Regions from separate parts of the Cellulomonas sp. SLBN-39 genome, predicted to be linked through region 1. Evidence: predicted binding sites of a transcription regulator. Region 1 holds the regulator's gene; the other holds the start of a gene.
What was found. The regulator LexA, encoded in region 1, represses DNA repair genes until DNA is damaged. The targets are predictions, from matches to a motif close to TCGAACANNTGTTCGA.
Positions count from the first base shown of each region.

Region 2: uvrA (excinuclease ABC subunit UvrA) is a predicted target of LexA. The motif match lies at 1,834-1,849, and genes of this name have one in related genera.

Region 1 is NZ_VFOA01000001.1:3,916,780-3,924,853, forward strand. It holds gene serA (phosphoglycerate dehydrogenase) at 1-1,027, shown strand, start outside; gene FBY24_RS17820 (DUF5302 domain-containing protein) at 1,049-1,234, opposite strand; gene nrdR (transcriptional regulator NrdR) at 1,344-1,835, opposite strand; gene FBY24_RS17830 (LysM peptidoglycan-binding domain-containing protein) at 2,144-2,626, opposite strand; gene lexA (transcriptional repressor LexA) at 2,903-3,643, shown strand; gene FBY24_RS17840 (L-lactate dehydrogenase) at 3,741-4,742, opposite strand; gene FBY24_RS17845 (ATP-dependent DNA helicase) at 4,819-6,963, opposite strand; gene FBY24_RS17850 (S9 family peptidase) at 7,015-8,074, opposite strand, start outside.
Region 2 is NZ_VFOA01000001.1:3,469,135-3,477,208, forward strand. It holds gene FBY24_RS15800 (glycoside hydrolase family 15 protein) at 1-1,769, opposite strand, end outside; gene uvrA (excinuclease ABC subunit UvrA) at 1,881-4,742, shown strand; gene FBY24_RS15810 (OsmC family protein) at 4,800-5,306, opposite strand; gene uvrC (excinuclease ABC subunit UvrC) at 5,397-7,484, shown strand; gene rapZ (RNase adapter RapZ) at 7,481-8,074, shown strand, end outside.

The sequences.
Region 1 (8,074 bases):
CGCGCTCGCCGCGGCCCCAGACCTGGAGGTCGTCGGCGCGTTCTGCATCGGCACCAACCAGGTCGACCTGCAGGCCGCCGCCGAGCGGGGCATCGCGGTCTTCAACGCACCGTTCTCGAACACCCGCTCGGTCGTGGAGATCGCGATCGCGGACATCATCGCCCTGACCCGACGCCTGACGGTGCTGGACAAGGAGATGCACGACGGCGTGTGGAACAAGTCCGCGACGGGCGCGCACGAGGTCCGGGGCCGCACGCTCGGCATCGTCGGGTACGGCAACATCGGCACGCAGCTGTCGGTGCTCGCCGAGAACCTCGGCATGTCGGTCGTGTTCTACGACACCGCCGAGAAGCTCGCGCTCGGCAACGCGCGGCGCATGGAGACCCTCGACGAGCTCCTCGAGACCGCGGACGTCGTCACGCTGCACGTCGACGGGCGCTCCGGCAACGCCGGGATGTTCGGCGCCAAGCAGCTCGCGCGCATGCGCCCCGGGGCGATCTTCCTCAACCTCTCGCGCGGCTTCGTCGTGGACTACGCGGCCCTGCGCGACGCCGTCGTCTCGGGCCACGTGGCCGGCGCGGCCGTCGACGTGTTCCCCGACGAGCCCAAGCGCAAGGGCGACCCGTTCGAGTCCGAGCTGCGCGGCCTGCCCAACGTGATCCTGTCCCCGCACACGGGCGGCTCGACCGAGGAGGCGCAGGAGGCGATCGGCCGGTTCGTGGCCAACAAGATCCGCGACCACCTCGCGACCGGCTCGACGAACCTGTCGGTGAACCTGCCGAACCTGGCTCTCGACCAGCGGCCCGAGTGGCACCGGCTGGCCTACCTGCACCGCAACGTGCCGGGCGTGCTGGCGAAGATCAACGCCACGCTCGCCGAGCACGGCGTCAACATCGAGGGCCAGCTCCTGGCCACGCGTGGCGAGCTCGGCTACGTCGTCACGGACGTCGGCTCGGCCGTGGCCCCGGCCGTCGTGGACGCCCTCGCCGCGCAGCCCGAGTCGCTGCGCCTGCGCCTGCTGTCCTGACGGCCGGGCCGCACGGCCCGGTCAGGCGGAGCCGGACTTGCGCTGGAACCGTCGCTGCACCGGTCCCGCGGTCTCCGACCCGTGGACCCCGCCCGTCTTGCGCGACCCGTCCGCCGTCGGGTGACCGACGGCCTTCTTGCGCTCCAGGGCCTCCCGGAAGCGCGCCTTCGCGTCCTCGCTGACCGCTTCCGGCTTGTCGTCTGCCATGGGTTCCTCCGCTCCGTTCGGCGCCGGACGGCGCCTGTCCAGCGTGGACGACCCTACGTCGACGCGCCACACCATTGCGTGCGGGTCGACCGACGCCTGCCGGGGCCGGTCAGCCGCGGCCGGGCTCCTGCGACGACGGTGCACGCTCGGCGTCCTCGCGCTCGGCGCGCAGGACCGCGATCGCGGACTCGAAGTCGTCGAGGGAGTCGAACGCCTGGTAGACGCTCGCGAACCGCAGGTAGGCGACCTCGTCGAGGTCGCGCAGGGGTCCGAGGATCGCCAGGCCGATCTCGTAGGCGTCGATCTCGGCCGACCCGGCGGACCGCAGCGTCTCCTCGACCTTCTGCGCCAGCAGCGCCAGGTCGTCCTCGCTGACCGGGCGCCCCTGGCACGCCTTGCGCACCCCGGTGGCGATCTTCTCCCGGCTGAACGGCTCCGTGGCGCCGGACCGCTTGACGACCGACAGGCTCGCCGTCTCGACGGTGGTGAAACGCCGGTTGCAGCTCGGGCACTGGCGGCGGCGCCGGATGGACGCGCCGTCGTCGGAGGTGCGGGAGTCCACGACGCGCGAGTCCGGGTGCCGGCAGAACGGGCAGTGCACGGCGGTCCCCTCCCGGGTCGTGGCGTCCGACGACGCCGGCGGACCGGGCGTCGGAGGTGACGCTAGGCCGCGCCGCACCCGCGGTGCAACACGGGTGCCGGCGTCCGGGCGGCGGGAGCACCGAGGGCGGCCGTCCGTGACGGCCGCCCTCGTCGGGACGCCCCCGTCCCGTGCGGCGTCAACTCGCCTCGACGCCGCTGATGCTGCGGGCCGCGCCGGGCGCGGGCCGCTCGTCCGGCCGACCCCCCAGCCTGCCGAATGAGGTAAGCCTAACCTATTCGTGCTCGGTTGCCCAGCCGCTCACGCCGTCACCGGGCCGGGACCACGATCGTCTGCCCGGCGAGCAGGTCGCCCGACGGGAGGTCGTTGAGGCGCATCAGCTCGAGCACGACGTCGCGCACGTCCTCACCCTCCGCCGCGGCACGGTCGGCGATCGCCCAGAGCGTCTCCCCCGGCTCGACCACATGACGGACGACCACCACCCCGCCCGCCGTGCCGTCGGCCTGCGCCGACCACGCAGCGCCGCCGACGCCGGCCACGAGGAGCAGCCCGAGGGCCCAGACCACCACGCGCCCGCGGCGCGTCAGCCGCAGCCCGCGGATCCCGGCCTCCTCGACCGCGCGAGGCGCGGGACGCGCCGGACGGGCGGCCCCGCCGGCGCGGGCCGGCGCGACCCTCCCCGGCGCCGGCTTGTCGGCCGCGCCCCCCTGGACCACCCGCAGCACCGGGCGCCGCACCCCGTCGACCTGCCCTGCCGCACCCGTTCGCGGTGCCGTCGTCGTGCCTGCCATGACCCTGCCTCCGTCCCGAACCGCCCGCCCCGCACCCGCCGACCCTTGCCGCCGGGCACCTCGCCCGAATCGAACACGCGTTCGTCGAACGTCTGTACGAGTTCTACCAGACGGCGCCGACGACCGTCGAGACACGCTCGAACAGATGTTTGATGTCGCAGGTCGCGGGCCCGTAAGGTGTTCCCGACGGGAAGTGCACCACCGCCCACCGACACGCACGCGTGCCGCGCGGCGGACCGCGGCCGGCGGCCGCACGACTCAGGAGGCGTTGTGGACGTGCAGCAGGGGAACCCACCGGCCGGGGCGCAGGCGCCGGCGGTCGACGTGACGGCGGGTGGGCTCACGCCGCGGCAGCGCCTCGTCCTCGACACCGTCCGCGCCAGCGTCGAGCGGCGCGGGTACCCGCCGAGCATGCGCGAGATCGGCGAGGCGGTCGGCCTGACCAGCCCGTCCAGCGTCAAGCACCAGCTCAACGCGCTGGAGCGCAAGGGCTACCTGCGGCGCGACCCGCACCGCCCCCGGGCCATCGAGGTCGTCCAGCCGGACGGCGCGGCGCCCGTCGCGGACGGCGACCGCACGCACGGGACAGGGACGCGCCCGGCACGGACGGGGTTCGCGGCGCTGTCGACGGTGCCCGCAGCGGCGTCGGCGGACGTGCCCGTCGTCGGACGCATCGCCGCCGGCGGGCCCATCCTCGCCGAGCAGGTCGTCGAGGACGTGTTCTCCCTCCCCCGCCAGCTCGTCGGCGAGGGCGACCTCTTCCTGCTGCGCGTCGTCGGTGACTCGATGCTCGACGCGGCGATCTGCGACGGCGACTGGGTCGTCGTGCGACGGCAGCCGGTGGCCGAGAACGGCGAGATCGTGGCCGCGATGATCGACGGCGAGGCCACGGTCAAGGTGCTGCGCCGCGCGGACGGCCACGTGTGGCTCATGCCGCGCAACGCGGCCTACGAGCCGATCGCCGGCGACGAGGCGACGGTCCTCGGTCGCGTCGTCAGCGTGCTCCGGAGCCTGTGACCCGCCCCGGGGCCCGTCACCACGCAGCAGCGCCCGTCGTCGGCACCAGCGGTGCGGACGACGGGCGCTGCTGCGTGCGGGAGCTGCTGCGCGCGGTCTAGAAGCCGAACCGGCGGGCGACCGAGCGGACGGCCTCCGCCGACCGGCGCAGCCCCGTGAGCTCGTCCGACGACATCGGGACGGCGAGCCGCTCGGCCACCCCGCGCGCACCGACGATCGTCGGCACCGACAGGCACACGTCGGAGATGCCGAGGTAGTCGGTCAGCAGCGAGGAGACCGGCAGGATGCGCTTCTCGTCCTTGAGCACGGCCTCGATGATGCGCGACCCGGCCAGGGCGATCGCGTAGTTGGTCGCCCCCTTGCCCTCGATGATGCGGTACGCGGACTCGACGACCTCGCGGGCCATCGCGTCGCGCACCTCGCGCGTGAGGGGCCCGTTCTCCCCGATCCCGTCCCACTCGAGCAGCGGCACGGAGCCGATCGACGCCGAGCTCCACAGCGGCAGCTCGGAGTCCCCGTGCTCGCCGGCCACGTACGCGTGCACGTTCTGCACGGCCACCCCGGTGTGCCGGGCGATGAGGTAGCGCAGGCGCGAGGAGTCCAGGACGGTGCCCGAGCCGAAGAGCTGCTGCGGCGGCAGGCCGGAGATCTGCAGCGCGGCGTACGTGACGACGTCCACGGGGTTGGTCACCATGACGTACGTCGCGTTCGGCGCGACCTCGACGATGCCCGGCAGCACGTTGCGCACGAGGGCGATCGTCGCCTCGGCCAGGTCGAGCCGGGACTGCCCCGGACGCTGCTTCGCGCCGGCCGTGAACACCACGATGTCGCAGTCCGCGAGGACGGACACGTCGTCGGAGCCGACGACCTCGGCCATCGACATGAACTGGATGCCGTGGGACAGGTCGAGGACCTCGGCCTCGACCTTCTGCTTGTTGACGTCGAGCAGCGCGACCGTCCGCGCCGCGCCGCGCATCAGCGCCGCGTAGGCCATCGTCGAGCCGACGGCGCCCGCGCCGACGATGCCGAGCTTGGACGTGCGGCGCTGCGGTGGGACGACCGAGCCCAGGTCGAGCTCGTCGTCGATGGCGTCGGCCATGGCATGTCCCCTCGTCGCGGGCGTCGGTGCAGGTCGTCGCGGGGGCGCCCGCCCGGTCGGCGCCCCTGGTGGAAGGCTAGTCGGCTCCGCGCAGGCGGCGCAGCGCGGCCACCACGACGTCGCGGTCGTCGGTGCGCCAGAAGTCCGGCATCGACCGCAGCAGGAACTCCCCGTAGCGGGCCGTCGACAGCCGCGGGTCGAGCACGGCCACGACGCCGCGGTCCTGCGACGAGCGCACCAGCCGCCCCGCGCCCTGGGCGAGCAGGAGCGCCGCGTGGGTCGCGGACACCGACATGAACCCGTTGCCGCCCGCGGCCGCCACGGCGTCCGTGCGCGCGGAGCGCACGGGGTCGTCGGGGCGCGGGAACGGGATGCGGTCGATGACGACGAGGCGGCACGCCGGCCCGGGGACGTCGACGCCCTGCCACAGCGACAGCGTCCCGAACAGGCAGGTCGCCTCGTCGGCGGCGAACCGCGCCACCAGCGTCGGCAGCTGGTCGTCACCCTGCAGGAGGACGGGGACGTCGAGACGCTCGCGCATGGCCTCGGCGGCGACGGTCGCGGCCCGCCGGGACGTGAACAGCCCCAGCGTGCGCCCGCCCGCCGCCTCGACCAGGGTCGCGATCTCGTCGAGCTGGGCGTCGGTGGCGGGCTCGCGGCCCGGCGGCGGCAGCCGGCGCGCGACGTAGCAGATCGCCTGCCGGGGGTAGTCGAACGGGCTGCCGACGTCGAGGCCGCGCCACGGCTCCGGCGCCGCGGCCTCCTCGCCCGTGCCGGGCGCGACCCCGGCCGGGCCCTCGGGCGCGGCGTCGGGCCGGCGCTCGAGCCCGACGGAGCGGGCCACGGGCTCGAACGTCCCGCCGAGCGCGAGGGTCGCCGACGTGAGGACCGCCGTGCGGCCCGCGAGCAGGTGCGTGCGGATCAAACCGTTCACGGCCAGCGGTGCGGCGTGCAGCCGGGTCGTCGTCTGCCCGCGGCGGTCCTCGCCCCGCGCGCACCACAGCACGGTGTGCGCGTTCTCCTGCGGGTCGGCGGCCATCCGCTCGGTGACCTCGAAGAGCGCGAGCATCGCGGCCGCGGCCATCTTCACCCCGCCCTCGGCGCCGTCGCGGCCCTTGGTGGACGCGTCGGGCTTGAGCACCGAGAGCAGCGTGCGCGCCGCGTCGCGGACCATCGCCACGGCGGTGCGGGTGCCCTCGGGCAGCCCGTCGGGGAACCGCCCCTCGGGCAGCGGGACGAGGACGCTCGCCAGGTGCTGGCCGGCGGCGTCCAGGTCGGTCGTCGGGACGCCCCCGTGCCGCCGGGCCAGGCGCGCCGCGTGCTCCACCACGGGCAGCGACAGCTCGGCGGTCGCCTGGGCCGTCACCCGGTCGGTGAGCTCGTGGGCCTCGTCGACGACCAGGACGTCGTGCTCGGGCAGGACGTTGGGCGCACCGGTCGCGGCGATGCCGAGCATCGCGTGGTTCGTCACGACGACGTCGGCCTCGCGCGCGAGGGCGCGCGCACGGTCCGGGAAGCACTCCTCACGCATCGGGCAGGACGTGCCCAGGCACTCCATCGCGGTGACGGCGACCTGCCGCCAGGCACGGTCCGCGACGCCCGGGACGAGGTCGTCGCGGTCGCCGGTCGTCGTCTCCTCGGCCCACTCGCGCAGCCGGACGACCTGCGCCCCGAGTCCCTCGCGCCCGGTCGGCCCGTCGTCCGCGGTCGCCGGGTGGTCGGCCGCGCCGGGCCGCTCGGGCACGTCGAACAGCGCCCCCTGGTCGTCCTCCGGGTAGCCGCCGGCGACCTTGTGGGCGCACAGGTAGTTGTGCCAGCCCTTGAGGAGCGCGATCTGGGCCGGCCGGGGCAGGCGGTCCGCGAGCGCCTGCGTGACCAGGGGCAGGTCGCGGGTGATGACCTGGCGCTGCAGGGCGAGGGTCGCGGTGGAGACCACGACGCGCTCGCTCTCGAGGACCGCGTGCCGCACGGCCGGCACGAGGTACCCGAGGGACTTGCCGGTGCCGGTCCCCGCCTGCACGAGCAGGTGCTCGTGCTCGTCGAGGGCCTGGGCCACGGCCGCCGCCATCTGCTGCTGGCCGGGGCGGGGCGTGCCGCCGAGCGCGCCCACGGCGAGGTCGAGGAGCTCACCGACGCCCGGCCCGTCCGTGCCGGTCCCGGGCCCGGCGCCCGTGCCCTCGTCGTCGGGGGCGGCCGGGCGGGCACGGGTCGGTCGAGGCACCGCGACAGCGTAGTCGTCGGCACCCACGCCGCCCGTGGCGCCCGGCCGGGCTCAGCCCGCCGCCGGCGGCGGCCCGTCGACCGGCAGGTGCCGGGCCCACCACGCCAGCAGGTGCTCGAACCGGGCCGCCCGGTGCCGCGGCCGGCCCGAGCGCGTCAGCTCGTGGCCCTCGCCGGGGAACAGCAGCAGCTCGGCCTCGACGCCGCGTCGGCGCAGCTCGACGAACCAGCGCTGGCCCTGCTCGACGGGGCAGCGCCAGTCCTGCTCGGAGTGCACGACGAGCGTGGGCGTACGGACCTCGCCGACGTGGGCCATGGGCGACTGCGCGGCGACGTGGTCCGGCTCGGTCGCGGGGTCGCCCAGGTACTCCAGCCCGAACCACCACCCGATGTCCGACGACCCGACGAAGCTCACGGGGTCGAGGAAGCCGCGCTCGACGACCGCGGCGGCGAACCGGTGCGTGCGCGTGGTCAGCCACGCGGCCATGTAGCCGCCGTAGGAGCCGCCCAGGACGCCGACGCGGTCGGGGTCCAGGACGGACGCGTCCTCGGCGAGCGCCGCGTCGAGCAGCGCGAGCACGTCGTCGGCGTCGACCGTGCCGAAGGCCCGACGGATCGCCCGCCCGTGGGCGCGGCCGTACCCCGCCGACCCGCGCGGGTTGCCCAGGACGACCGCGTACCCCGCACCGGCGAGCACCTGCGCCTCGTCGAAGAGCGCGTGCGTGTACTGGGCGAAGGGGCCGCCGTGCACCATGAGCAGGGTGGGGTGCGGCCCGGGGTGCCGCCCCGGGTCCGGCAGCACGACCCAGCCGTGCACGGGGTACCCGTCGGGCGAGGCGGCGGTGATCTCGCGCGCGGCGTGCACGCGGCCCGTCGCGCGCAGGGTCGCCGACCAGTCCGCGTGGACGGCGACCGGGTCCACCGTGAGCAGGGCGCCCGACGTCGTCGGCCCCGCCGCGGTGACGACGACCCGCCCGTCGGGCGCGGCCCCGGCGCCGAGGACGACGTGCGGCGCGGGCAGCAGCGTGCGCAGCGTGCCGTCGTCGAGGACCTCCCGCAGCTCGACGGCGCCGCGGTGCTCGACGGCCACGACCGCACCGCCCGCGCGCGGC
Region 2 (8,074 bases), 450 kb from region 1:
GCCTGCGGCACGTTGCCGAGCATGTGCCCGCCCACGGGGTCGTACTGCTCGGCCAGCAGGCCCAGGTCGCCGCCGAGCGGGACCACGGCGTCGAGCACCCGGGTCGCACCGTCCACGTCGCCCGCCCGGGCGAGCGCGTCCGCGAGCCACGACGAGCACGCCAGGAACGGCGCCTCCGGCCCGGCGAGGCCGTCGTCGGTCGCCTCCGTGCGGTAGCGCAGCAGCAGGCCGGGTGCGACCTCCAGCTCCTCCCGGACGGCCGCGACCGTGGACAGCACCCGCGGGTCGTCCGCGGGCAGGAACCCGACGAGCGGGATCTGCAGGAGCGCGGCGTCGGTGTGCTCCGCGCCCTCGTGCTGCACGAACGAACGGCGCCGCGACGACCACCCCCGGGCGAGGACGTCGGCGTGGATCTCGTCGCGCGCCGCCTCCCAGCGCGCCAGCGGGGCCGCCAGCCCGTACGCCCGCGCGCCGCGCACGGCCCGGTCGACGGCCGCCCACGTCATCACCCCGGAGTGCGTGAACCGGCGCGGTGCGCCCCGGACCTCCCAGATCCCCCGGTCGGGCTCTTGCCACCCGTCCAGCAGGGCGTCGACGAGCCGGCGCTGCAGCGCCCACGACGCGGTCGTCTCGGCCAGCCCCGCGTCGCGGGCCACCGCCAGCGCGCACATCACCTCGCCGAGGACGTCGTGCTGGACCTGGTCGACCGCGCCGTTCCCGACGCGCACCGGGCGCGATCCCGCCCAGCCGGGCAGGTGGTCGAGCTCGCGCTCCGGCATCCGCCGGCCGCCGTCGACCCGGTACATGATCTGCACGTCCCGCGGGTCCCCGGCGACGGCCCGCAGCAACCAGTCCCGCCACTGCGTGGCCTCGTGGCGGAAGCCCTGCTCGACCAGCGCCTCGACCGTCAGGGCCGCGTCGCGCAGCCACGTGTACCGGTAGTCCCAGTTGCGCGTGCCGCCCGGCGACTCGGGCAGCGACGTGGTCGCGGCCGCGACGATCCCGCCCGTCGCGGAGTCGGTGAGCATGCGCAGCACGAGCAGCGAGCGGACCACGGCCTCGCGGTACCGACCCTGGTACCGGCAGCCGCGCGCCCACAGGCCCCAGGCCGTCGCGGTCGCCTCGACGCGGGCCCCGTCGGGCAGGCGCGGCGGGGTCGGGCGCCACGACGGCGTCCAGGTCAGCGACAGGTCCACGGACTCGCCCGCGCGCAGCGTGAAGCGGTCGACGTGGTGGTGGTCGTCGGCGCGCGGCAGACGGGTGCCGCGCAGCACGAGGGCGTCCGGGCCGGCCGTCGCGCGGATCGTGTCGCAGCCCTGCGCGTCCTGCACGTGCTGCACCCACGGCTCGACGGCCCCGTAGCCGAACCGCACCGTCCACTCGTGCTCGACCTCGACCTCGCCCTCGGTGCACGTCAGCCGCCGCACGAGGTCCGCGCGTCCGTCGCCGAGCGGCATGGCGTCCACGGCGACGGCCGTGCCCGTGGCCGAGCGGTACGTCGTCTCGAGCACGAACGAGTCGCCGACCCAGCGCCGGCGCTCGCAGGTGGCGCCGGCGACGGCGAGGCGCCACCGGCCGTGCTCGGGGCCGCCCAGGAGGGCGGCGAAGCAGGCGTCGGAGTCGAAGCCCGGCAGGCAGAGCCAGTCGACGGACCCGTCGCGCGAGACGAGCGCGGCGGTGTGGCCGTCGCCGACCACGGCGTAGTCCTCGACGGGCGACTGGCCGGGCAGCAGGTGGGCGGACGGGACCGGGGCGTGGTGCGGGCGCATCGGTCCCAGGATGACGCGCCGGGGTCTGCGCCGCAGGTCGCACGCCCCCGGTGCCACCGGGGCGTCGAACACGTGTGCGATTGTCGGCGGGTCCGCGTACAGTCGTGCGACGTGAACGACCGACTGGTGGTCCGTGGGGCCCGCGAGCACAACCTGCGCAACGTCGACCTCGACCTTCCGCGTGACGCGCTCATCGCGTTCACGGGGCTCTCGGGGTCGGGCAAGTCGTCCCTGGCGTTCGACACGATCTTCGCCGAAGGCCAGCGCCGCTACGTCGAGTCGCTGTCGGCGTACGCCCGTCAGTTCCTCGGGCAGATGGACAAGCCCGACGTGGACTTCATCGAGGGCCTGTCGCCCGCGGTGTCGATCGACCAGAAGTCCACGAACAGGAACCCGCGCTCGACGGTGGGCACGATCACGGAGGTCTACGACTACCTGCGTCTGCTGTTCGCGAGGGCGGGGACCCAGCACTGCCCGGTGTGCGGCGAGCGGGTCACGGCCCAGACGCCGCAGCAGATCGTCGACCGGCTGCTCGAGCTGCCGGAGGGCACCCGGTACCAGGTGCTCGCGCCGGTGGTGCGTGGCCGCAAGGGTGAGTACGCGGACCTGTTCCGCGAGCTGCAGGGCAAGGGCTTCGCGCGGGCGCGCGTCGACGGCGAGGTCGTCCAGCTGACGTCGCCGCCCACGCTGGAGAAGAAGCTCAAGCACGACATCGAGGTCGTCGTCGACCGGCTCGTCGCGCGCGAGGGCGTGCAGCGCCGCCTGACGGACTCGGTGGAGACCGCCCTCGGCCTGGCGGGCGGCCTGCTGCTCGTCGAGCTGGTGGACGCGGAGGCCGACGACCCGGAGCGGGTGCGCCGGTTCTCCGAGACGCGGGCCTGCCCGAACGACCACGCGCTGTCCCTCGACGAGATCGAGCCGCGCACGTTCTCGTTCAACGCCCCGTACGGCGCGTGCCCCGAGTGCACGGGCATCGGGTCGCGCCTCGAGGTCGACCCCGAGCTCGTGGTCCCGGACGACGAGCTGTCGCTCGCCGACGGTGCGGTGGCGCCGTGGTCGCAGACGTCCGCCGACTACTTCCAGCGGGTGCTGTCGGCGCTGGCCAAGGACATGGGCTTCTCGATGGACGTGCCGTGGCGCGCCCTGCCGCAGCGCGCTCGCGACGCCGTCCTGCACGGCGAGAACCACGAGGTCCAGGTCCGCTACAAGAACCGGTGGGGGCGCGAGCGCACCTACGCGACGGGCTTCGAGGGTGTCATCACGTTCCTCGAGCGCCGGCACGCGGAGACCGAGTCGGAGTGGAGCAAGGAGAAGTACGAGTCGTACATGCGCGAGGTGCCCTGCCCCGTCTGCAAGGGCGCGCGCCTGAAGCCCGAGGTGCTCGCGGTCAAGGTCGGCGGACGGTCGATCGCCGAGGTCTGCGACCTGCCCATCGCCGAGGCCCGGACCTTCCTCGACGGGCTGGAGCTGGGGGAGCGGGAGCGGGCGATCGCCGCGCAGGTGCTCAAGGAGATCCAGGCCCGCCTGGGCTTCCTGCTCGACGTCGGCCTGGACTACCTCTCGCTCATGCGTCCCGCGGGGACGCTCTCCGGCGGCGAGGCCCAGCGGATCCGGCTGGCCACGCAGATCGGGTCCGGCCTGGTCGGGGTGCTGTACGTGCTCGACGAGCCCTCGATCGGCCTGCACCAGCGGGACAACCGCCGGCTCATCGACACCCTGACCCGGCTCCGGGACCTGGGCAACACGCTCATCGTCGTGGAGCACGACGAGGACACGATCCGCACGGCGGACTGGGTCGTCGACATCGGCCCCGGCGCCGGCGAGCACGGCGGTCGGGTGGTGCACTCCGGGGACCTCGACGGGCTGCTCGCGTCGACGGAGTCGGTGACGGGGGCGTACCTGTCCGGGCGCCGCTCGATCCCCATGCCGGCGATGCGGCGCCCCGTCGACCGGTCGCGGCAGGTCACGGTGGTCGGTGCACGCGAGCACAACCTCCAGGGCATCGACGTGTCGTTCCCGCTCGGCACGTTCACGGCGGTCACCGGGGTCTCGGGCTCGGGCAAGTCGACCCTCGTGAACTCGATCCTCTACACGGTCCTGGCCAACGAGCTGAACGGTGCGCGGCAGGTCGCCGGCCGGCACCGGCGCGTGACGGGCCTCGACCAGCTCGACAAGGTCGTCCACGTCGACCAGGGGCCGATCGGCCGCACGCCGCGGTCCAACCCCGCCACCTACACCGGCGTCTGGGACCACGTGCGCCGGCTGTTCGCCGAGACGAGCGAGGCCAAGGTCCGCGGCTACACCCCCGGGCGCTTCTCCTTCAACGTCAAGGGCGGGCGCTGCGAGGCGTGCTCGGGCGACGGCACGCTGAAGATCGAGATGAACTTCCTCCCCGACGTGTACGTGCCCTGCGAGGTGTGCCACGGGGCGCGGTACAACCGCGAGACCCTCGAGGTGCACTTCAAGGGCAAGACCGTGGCGGACGTGCTGGCGATGCCGATCGAGGAGGCCGCGGAGTTCTTCGCCGCGGTCCCCGCGATCGCCCGCCACCTGCGCACCCTCGTCGACGTGGGCCTGGGGTACGTGCGCCTGGGGCAGCCGGCGCCGACGCTGTCGGGCGGCGAGGCGCAGCGCGTCAAGCTCGCGGCCGAGCTGCAGCGCCGCTCCACGGGCCGCACCATCTACGTGCTCGACGAGCCGACGACGGGTCTGCACTTCGAGGACATCCGCAAGCTCCTCGGCGTCCTGCAGTCGCTGGTCGACAAGGGCAACACCGTGCTGGTCATCGAGCACAACCTCGACGTGATCAAGAACGCCGACTGGGTCGTCGACATGGGCCCCGAGGGCGGCAGCGGCGGAGGGCGGGTCGTGGCCCAGGGCACGCCGGAGCACGTGGCCGGCGTCCCGGAGAGCCACACGGGCCGGTTCCTCGCCGAGGTGCTCGAGCCGCAGCGGGCCGAGGCCAGCGCCTGAGGCGTCCGTCGCGGGCCGGTGCCCGCGACGGACGTGCTTCCCGCGGCCCCGGGGACCTCAGGCCGCTGCGGCGACCGTCACCGGGGTCGGCTCGTGTCGGACCGTGAAGTTCACCGACCGGGCGATGAAGCAGTGCTCGTGGGCCCGCCGGTGCAGGTCCGCCAGGAGGTCGTCGTCGACGCGTGCCCCGTCGGGCAGCGTCGCGCGTGCGACCGTGACGCGCGGGCGCAGGACGACCTCCGTGAACTGGCCGTGCCCCGCCGACTCGATCCGCATCGTCCCCGACGCGGCGTCGTCGTACCCCACGACCACCACGCCGGCCGCCGCGGCCAGGTGCAGGAACCACAGCATGTGGCACTGGGCCAGCGCCCCGACGAGGAGGTCCTCGGGCGACCACCGGTCGGGGTCGCCGCGGAACCCCGGGTCGGACGTGCCGGGCAGCGGCGGCTTGCCGCCGGACGTCAGCGTGTGGTCGCGGCCGTACGACGTGTACGTCGCGGTGCCGTCGGCACCGGCGCCCGTCCACGCGAGGTCCACCGAGTACTGGTGCAGCAGCTGGGCCATGATCCCACCCTAGTGGCGCAGGTCACAGGCGCACGCGCGGGCGGGCCCGCCGCCGACGACGGTGTCGGAGCGGCGAACTAGGCTCGCCGCATGGCCGACCCCGCGACGTACCGACCCGCCCCCGGCGAGATCCCGGACGCCCCCGGGGTCTACCGGTTCCGGGACGAGCACGGCCGCGTCGTGTACGTCGGCAAGGCCAAGAGCCTGCGCAGCCGCCTGAACAGCTACTTCCAGGACCTCGCCGCCCTGCACCCGCGCACGCAGCAGATGGTGACCACCGCCGCGTCCGTCCAGTGGACCGTCGTGGGTACCGAGGTCGAGGCCCTCGCGCTCGAGTACTCCTGGATCAAGGAGTTCGACCCCCGGTTCAACGTCAAGTACCGCGACGACAAGTCCTACCCGTACCTCGCCGTGACCATGGCCGACGAGGTGCCCCGCGTCCAGGTCATGCGCGGCGCCCGCCGCAAGGGCACCCGCTACTTCGGGCCCTACGCCCACGCGTGGGCCATCCGCGAGACCGTCGACCTGCTGCTGCGGGTCTTCCCCGTGCGCACCTGCTCCGCCGGGGTCTTCAAGCGGGCACGCCAGCAGGGCCGCCCCTGCCTGCTCGGGTACATCGACAAGTGCTCCGCACCCTGCGTGGGTCGCATCAGCACCGACGACCACCACCGCCTCGCGCAGGACTTCTGCGACTTCATGGCCGGCGACACCGCCCGCTTCACGCGGCGCCTGACCGCCGCCATGAAGGAGGCCGCCGCCGAGCTCGACTACGAGCGCGCCGCACGCCTGCGTGACGACGTCGCGACCCTGCAGAAGGCGACCGAGCGCAACGCCGTCGTCCTGCCCGACGGCACCGACGCCGACGTGTTCGCGCTCGCGGGCGACGAGCTCGAGGCCGCCGTGCAGGTGTTCCACGTGCGCGACGGCCGCATCCGCGGGCAGCGCGGCTGGGTGGTGGAGAAGGTCGAGGACCTGCAGGACGCCGACCTCGTCGAGCACCTCCTCCAGCAGGTCTACGGCAGCGAGGACGGCGGCGACGGCGGCACCGGGGCGGTCCCGCGCGAGGTCCTCGTTCCCGTGCTGCCCACCGACGTCGAGCAGGTCCAGACGTGGCTCAGCGGGCTGCGCGGCTCCCGGGTGCAGGTGCGCGTGCCCCAGCGCGGCGACAAGCGCGAGCTCGCCGCCACCGTGCACCGCAACGCCGAGCACGCCCTCGTGCTGCACCGCACCCGCCGCGCCGGCGACCTCACGTCCCGCAGCCAGGCCCTGCGCGAGATCCAGGAGGCCCTCGACCTGCCCACCGCACCCCTGCGGATCGAGTGCTACGACGTCTCCCACAACCAGGGCACCTACCAGTCGGCCTCCATGGTCGTCTTCGAGGACGGGCTCGCCCGCAAGAGCGAGTACCGGCTGTTCAGCGTCCGCGGCCCCGAGGGTCAGGGCGCGCGCGACGACACCGCCGCCATGCACGAGGTCATCACCCGTCGCTTCCGCCGCTACCTCGCCGACCGCGCGCAGTCGAACGACCTCGAGCTCGCCGACGTCGACGAGGACGACGCCCCCCGCAGCGGCCCGGTCGACGAGGCCACCGGCCGTCCCGTGCGCTTCGCCTACCCCCCGAACCTCGTCGTCGTCGACGGCGGCCCCCCGCAGGTCGCCGCCGCCGCCGCGGCCCTCGCCGAGCTCGGCATCGACGACGTCGCCCTGTGCGGCCTGGCCAAGCGGCTGGAGGAGGTCTGGCTGCCCGGCGAGGACTACCCGGTCGTCCTGCAGCGCACCTCCGAAGGCCTCTACCTGCTCCAGCGCGTGCGCGACGAGGCCCACCGCTTCGCCATCACCGCCCACCGCCGCCGGCGCAGCAAGGGCATGACCGTGTCCGCCCTCGACGACGTCCCCGGCCTCGGCCCCGCCCGCCAGGCCGCGCTGCTCAAGCACTTCGGCTCCGTCAAGCGCCTGCGCGCGGCCTCCGTCGAGGAGGTCGCCTCGGTCCGGGGGATGGGCCGGCGCACCGCCGAGGCCGTGCTCGCCGCGCTCGCGGGCCCGTCGGCGGCACCGGCGGCCGACGGGCCGTCCGACCAGCACGTGGACCCGCCCGCCGACCTGCACGCCGACCCGGACGCCGTGCCGGGCGCGCCGTCCCGGGTGGACGCGGACCCGGCTGGCATGCTGGAGGCATGAAGGAGCCGTCGCCCATCACCGTGCCGAGCGGCATCCCCGCGCTCGAGGCGGCCGCCGAGGCCCCCGTCCTCGAGCAGCCCGAGGTCCTCGTCATCACCGGCATGTCCGGGGCCGGTCGGTCCCGGTCGGCAGCCGTCCTCGAGGACCTCGGCTGGTACGTCGTGGACAACCTGCCCGCCCAGATGCTCACCCACCTCGTCGGGATGCTCACCAGCGGGCCCGTGGGGGAGGGCGCGCGCCGCCTGGCCGCGGTCATCGACGTGCGTGCCCGCGAGTACTTCGACGCCCTCGAGGGCGTCCTGGAGCAGCTGCGCGGCTCGGGCGTCGAGCTGCGGATCCTCTTCCTCGACTCCTCCGACGAGGTGCTCGTCCGCCGGTTCGAGCAGGTCCGCCGCCCGCACCCCCTGCAGGGCGAGGGGCGGATCCTCGACGGCATCACGCGCGAGCGTCAGCTGCTGTCCGCGCTGCGCGAGCAGGCCGACACGATCATCGACACCTCCGACCTCAACGTCCACGACCTGGCCCGCCAGGTGCGCGCCGTCGTCGCGGGCGACCACGAGGACGTCCTGCACGTCTCCGTGGTCTCGTTC